2 regions of the Paenibacillus sp. FSL R7-0340 genome follow, and region 2 is predicted to be linked to the other one. Evidence: predicted binding sites of a transcription regulator. Region 2 holds the regulator's gene; the other holds the start of a gene.
What was found. Region 2 encodes Rex, which represses fermentation and respiration genes when NADH is low (regulators of the CRP and FNR family bind a similar motif). Its sites were predicted from a motif close to TTGTGAAATATTTCACAA; they were not measured.

Region 1 (3,196 bases), 160 kb from region 2:
TCCCACCGGAACTGTACATGGTGAAATATCCAGCACATGGTTCTGTGGAACTGGCCAATAAGCTGGAAAAATTATATGAACAAAAGGGCATTGACGTACAAACTGACCGGGTGAGGGGACTGGATCATGGATCCTGGACATTGTTGCATCGTATGTATCCTGAGGCAGACATTCCGGTAGTTCAGATCTCAGTAAATCCATATCTTTCGCCCAAAGCACAATATGCCATTGGTGAAGTGCTGCGTGGACTGGGAGAACAAGATATTCTGGTCATTGGCAGTGGAGTGACTGTTCATAATCTGCGTATCGTCAAATGGGGGGAAACGAAAACAGAACCTTGGGCTATAGATTTTGATGATTGGATTATTGAAAAAGTGCAAAGTAGAGATATAGAGGCTTTGGATCACTATGAAAGCGAAGCACCGTATGCTCGCCAGGCCGTACCAAGAGCAGAGCACTTTGTACCGTTGTTTATTGCAATGGGGAGTGGCAATCCTGCAAACAAAGCCAAGGTCATCCATAGAAGCTATGAGATGGGGAATTTAAGTTATCTATGCTTACAGTTTTAAAAAGTGTGTTGCCAGAAGAAGGACTATTGTTAAAATGCTTCGCAACTGCTTCTGTATAAGTAGAGGAGTGGAAATAAATTAGGGAGTGTTATAAGCTATAATGGCTTATAACACTCCCTTTTACGTAAAAAACGATTTATTATATGCGGCAAATCTCACGAGGGCACAATTCACAATGACATACGCCTTGCAGCATTTCCAAATCCTTGACAACAATCATGCCATTATCATATTCAACTGCATTTTTCTTACGTAGATCACTAAGCATCCGGTTTACGCTTTCCCGAGTCGCACCGATCATATTTGATAAGTCAGTATGAGTAATTTTTTTATGAATCAGGATATGTTCGCCGTGAGGCTCACCATAGGTATTGCATAGACGGATGAGTGTTGAACATAAAGCGCCAGGCTTGCCGTACATCATCAAATCGCGGAACTTAGTCTGAGTAATGCGATGATGCGAACCCATCCATTTCATAAAGTCAATCGCAAAATCACAATGCTGGCAAATAAGTAGCTCCAGATCTGTATGATCGATTACGCCAATATCACTGTCTTCCAGAACCTCAGCAGAAAAGGAATGCTTAGTACCGAAAAATGGATCGGCTTGACCAACAAGATCGCCGCTTTGATACATATATAGAATAAGTTCCTTACCCTCATCCGTTGTTTTGGTTACTTTCACGCGTCCGCGCTTAATATAAAACAGCTTATCCGCTGTATCTCCTTCCCAGAACAGATGCGAGCTTTCTGGCATAACTCGATCTTTCATCATCACTTGCAACCGGTTGAAGCTGGCCTCCGAGAAGCAACAGGTGTTGCCGCGGGCTTCCATTACATTTGTAGGGTTTCTCATCGTCCATTTCCCCTTTGTATCCTATGTTTTTTATCTGCAACTTGATCAATTCAAATTCATTATATACCTGCGCAATGCGTTTTTGGGGCAAGAAGAGGGGGTAAAAGTGGCAGAATTCCAAACTTTGTGATTTAATTCACTTCATAAAATAAAATTTTAAATAGATTGTGAAAAAAATCACAATATATCTTGAAAAGCTGTGTTACGATCAGTGCGTGAACAAGAGATAGTACACGAGATAACAGGAGGATGAGGGAAATGGCTGTTAAAAACGAGGTTATCCAAAAAGAGCAAAGCGCAGAGCAGTATATTCAAACGCTGATTGACCGGGGGAACCGGGCACAGCAAGCTTTCATGAGTATGAATCAGGAACAGATTGACGAAATCGTACAAGCTATGGCACTCGCAGGGATGGATAAACACATGTACCTGGCGAAGTTGGCTGTTGAAGAAACAGGACGCGGTGTGTACGAGGACAAAATCACCAAAAACATGTTTGCAACAGAATATGTCTATCATAGTATCAAAAATGAAAAAACCGTCGGTGTCATTGAAGACAATGATTTTGACAGTTTTCAAAAGATAGCAGAGCCAGTCGGCATTATCATGGGGATCACTCCAGTGACAAACCCGACTTCGACTACGATGTTCAAAGCGTTGATTGCCATTAAAACACGTAACCCAATCATTTTCGGTTTCCATCCATCTGCTCAATCGTGTAGTGCGGAAGCAGCCCGCGTCTTGCTCGAAGCAGCCGTCAAACATGGTGCTCCAGCTGATTGTATTCAATGGATTGAAGCTCCATCGATGGATAAGACAAATTCACTCATGAATCACCCGGATGTGGCTCTGATTCTGGCAACTGGTGGATCAGGCATGGTTAAGGCGGCATATAGCTGCGGTAAACCTGCTCTGGGTGTAGGCCCAGGTAACGTGCCTTGCTTTATTGAAAAAACAGCAGACATCAAGCAGGCCGTGAACGATCTTATCCTCTCTAAATCTTTTGACAACGGTATGATTTGTGCTTCCGAGCAAGCGGTTATTATCGAAGAGCCAATCTTCGAACAAGTGAAAAAATTGATGATCGCTAACGGCTGCTATTTTGTAAATAAAGAAGAAGCAGCTAAGCTCACTCAAGGAGCTATGAATGTCGAGAAATGTGCAGTGAACCCAGCAATCGTCGGGCAGTCTGCTGTGAAAATTGCTGAAATGAGTGGTATCACAGTACCAGCAGGAACTAAAATTTTGGTCGCTGAGATTGAAGGGGTAGGAACAAAATTCCCATTGTCTGCGGAAAAATTGAGTCCTGTATTGGCTTGCTATAAAGTGAAAAATGCGGAACAAGGTATTCAACGCGCTGCTGAAGTCGTGGAATTCGGGGGCATGGGCCACTCGTCCGCTATTCATTCGAACGATGAGGACGTTATCGCTCGCTTCGCAAACCGTCTGCAAACAGGACGTATCATTGTAAATGCACCTTCCACACATGGTGCGATTGGCGACATTTACAACACCAACCTTCCTTCGTTGACACTCGGTTGCGGTTCGTACGGTCGTAACTCGACTTCGTCGAACGTATCGGCAGTCAATTTGATTAATGTGAAAAGGGTGGCGAAACGGACGGTGAATATGCAATGGTTCAAAGTACCTTCCAAAATCTATTTTGAAAAAAATTCGACACAGTATCTTGCTAAAATGCCTGATATCACACGTGTAGCCATTATCACGGACCCTATGATGGTAAAACTGGGATATGTGGATCGTGTTATTC
Region 2 (3,196 bases):
CGCTTTTTTATCCGACTCGATGATGAAACAACCGTATACTGGCTCGAAGCGAGTGGGCAATTCCGTAGTAAATCATTGCAATTTTATGCGGTGCCCGTCGATGTGAGCCGCCAGTTGAAAGAAATGTTTTTTGACAAAAAAAGAAGCATTATTCTGACGTCTGCTACCTTATCGGTAGATAAGTCGTTTCAGTACATGATCGATCAGCTCGGCTTGCAGGAGGCCGCAGATCAAGAGCGGCTGATGACTTCGCAGCTCCCGTCACCCTTTAATTACAGGGATCAGGTGTTGCTGGTCATTCCACGGGATTTCCCAAGCGTGAAGGGCAGTGTAGGAGATGCACACTTTGTAGATATGCTCGTTAGCTCTCTAGGAGCGACTGCTCAGGCGACGCGGGGGAGAATGCTCGTTCTGTTTACTTCCTATCGGATGCTCCGGCAAGTGTATGAGCCGCTCAAAGAGGCCTTAGCATCCAGCGAAATTACTGTGCTGGGACAAGGTGTGGACAGTGGGAGTCGCAGCAAGCTAACCCGCCGTTTTCAGGAAGCCAAAGCTTCTGTATTGCTGGGAACCAGCAGCTTCTGGGAAGGCGTCGATATTCCAGGAAAGGCTCTGACTTGTCTGGCCATTGTTCGCTTGCCGTTTCAACCGCCGAATCACCCGTTGCTGGAGGCAAAAAGCGAGCTGCTTCAGCAGCAGAAGAAGAATCCATTTATGAAGCTGTCTGTACCACAAGCGGTCATTCGCTTCAAACAGGGATTTGGTCGGTTAGTACGTACAGCGAGCGACCACGGGGTCGTTATCGTTTACGATACGCGTGTGATCGAATCCTATTACGGAAAGCACTTTTTGTACTCGTTACCGGGACCAAAAATGGAGCATATGCCATCGGAGCAAATGGTGCCCCGCATCGCCGAATGGCTCCAATCCGCCCCGGAGACAGAGGCATAACGGACGGACACTAAGTATGTTCGTTACAATTAGGGGGAGCAAGTATGAAATCAGATAAAATTTCAGAGGCTGTCGTACGGAGGTTACCCGTATATTTACGTTATCTGAATGCACTTCACAAACGGGAGGTGGCTACGGTCTCTTCTCAAGAGTTGGGACAGAGGCTAGATTTGAACCCGGCCCAAATCCGTAAAGATCTCGCCTATTTTGGAGATTTTGGTCGGAAGGGTATCGGTTATGATGTTTCTTATCTAATTGAGAAAATACGCCATATCCTGAAAATCGACCAGCAAATTAATGTCGTATTGGTCGGTGCGGGTAATCTGGGGCAAGCCCTTTCGAATTATAACGCTTATTTAAAAGACAATATGAAGATTGTAGCAGTATTTGATGCGTTTCCAGATAAGGTAGGGACCAAGATCAATACATTGGTCGTTCAACCGATGGATGAACTGGAAGCCACTGTGAGAGAAAAAAACATTCGAATCGGGATTATTACCGTACCTGATTTTGAAGCACAGCACGTGGCTGACAGGCTTATTGAGAGCGGAATTGGAGCGATCCTGAACTTTGCACCGACTACTCTCAAGGCACCGGCCAACATTCGGATTCATGCCACAGACTTTACAACTGATTTGCTTAGCCTCGCTTATTATTTGGAGGACGGAAAGGAAGAAACACAATATGACAGTGAATAAATGGATGATTAAAAACGGCTCTTTTGCCGTAAATGGATCAGAAGCTGGGGTAGTCCATGGTTTTATGATTGTGGAGGATAGCCGCATTACTTACATTGGCGAGACTTTGCCTGCGGGTGAGGAAGAGACGGAAGCGATTGATGGTAAAGGGTTATTGTTTTTACCTGGTCTGATTAATACTCATGGTCATGCGGCGATGTCTCTGCTGCGTGGGCATGGAGATGACTTGGCACTTCAAGTATGGCTTCAGGAAAAAATGTGGCCTATGGAAGCCAAGTTTACATCTACCGACGTGTACTGGGGTACGTCCTTGTCTGTGCTGGAAATGCTGAAAGGTGGAACAACGACCTTCCTGGACATGTACGATCATATGGATGAGGTGGCTCGTGTAGCTGAAGAGTCAGGTATTCGTGCAAGTCTGATGCGTGGAGCAATTGGACTATGCTCGGAAGAAGAACAGCGAATCAAGCTGGCTGAGGCCGTGACTTTTGCACGTAACTGGCATGGTAAAGCAGACGGGCGTATTACAACGATGATGTCTCCGCACGCGCCATACACATGTCCACCTGCGTTTATTGAAAAATTCGTACAAGCAGCGCATGATCTGGACTTGCCACTGCATACGCACATGTCTGAGACGATCGCCGAAGTGGAGCAAAACGTACGCGACTACGGTTTGCGTCCAGTTGCACATTTGGATAAGCTTGGCTTTTTCTCCCGTCCTTCGCTTGTTGCCCATGGCGTTCATTTGAACGACGAAGAAATAGCTTTACTGGCTGAACGTGGTGTAGCGGTTTCGCACAATCCGGGTAGCAACTTGAAGCTGGCAAGTGGTGTGGCAAGAGTGCCTGAATTGCTGCGTGCAGGGGTTACTGTTTCTCTCGGAACGGATGGTCCTGCCAGCAATAATAACCTGGATATGTTCGAGGAAATGCGTCTGGCGGCACTTATTCACAAGGGTGTATCCGGTGACCCTACGGCAGTTCCTGCAAGTGAAGCGCTGCGTCTGGCAACAGAATACGGTGCAAAGTCGATTGGTTTAAAAGAAGTAGGAGCGTTGGCAGCAGGCAACAAGGCTGACTTTATCGCGTTGGATCTGAATCAGGCACATTTCTTGCCGCGTACAGATCTTATTTCCCATGCGGTATACTCTGCAAGCGCCAAGGACGTGGCTCATGTGTGGGTAGACGGTCGCCAGGTTGTGAAAAACGGCGAATGCCTGACTATGGACGAGGAACGTATCAAACATGAGGCACAAGCCGCCTTTGAAGGGCTGCTGTCGCGCTAATTTAGGTGTCACATCCCCTTAGAGAGGAAGCACGGGTTTGAAAAATAAGAAAAAGTGGATAGCGGTCGCCATTTTGGCCGTGATACTGATCCTGATCAGCATTTTCTGGTATTATTCCTATGTTACTCAAGACCAGGTGGCTGAGGAAAATGCCGCTATCATTAAGGCCAAGCAATCAGGTGGTCTGGTTAGCACGACTCAAACATGGAAGTCTGTGTGGGATCAGGTATATTGGGTGGTTCAAGGGAAAAATGCACAG

Region 1: adhE (bifunctional acetaldehyde-CoA/alcohol dehydrogenase) is a predicted target of Rex. The motif match lies at 1,591-1,608, and genes of this name have one in related genera.

Annotation. Positions count from the first base shown of each region.
Region 1 is NZ_JBBOBY010000001.1:2,525,310-2,528,505, forward strand. Features, by position in the region: gene MKX59_RS11085 (DODA-type extradiol aromatic ring-opening family dioxygenase) at 1-569, shown strand, start outside; gene MKX59_RS11090 (Crp/Fnr family transcriptional regulator) at 709-1,425, opposite strand; gene adhE (bifunctional acetaldehyde-CoA/alcohol dehydrogenase) at 1,684-3,196, shown strand, end outside.
Region 2 is NZ_JBBOBY010000001.1:2,686,043-2,689,238, forward strand. Features, by position in the region: gene dinG (ATP-dependent DNA helicase DinG) at 1-951, shown strand, start outside; gene MKX59_RS11915 (redox-sensing transcriptional repressor Rex) at 996-1,649, shown strand; gene MKX59_RS11920 (amidohydrolase) at 1,636-2,937, shown strand; gene MKX59_RS11925 (cell wall elongation regulator TseB-like domain-containing protein) at 2,975-3,196, shown strand, end outside.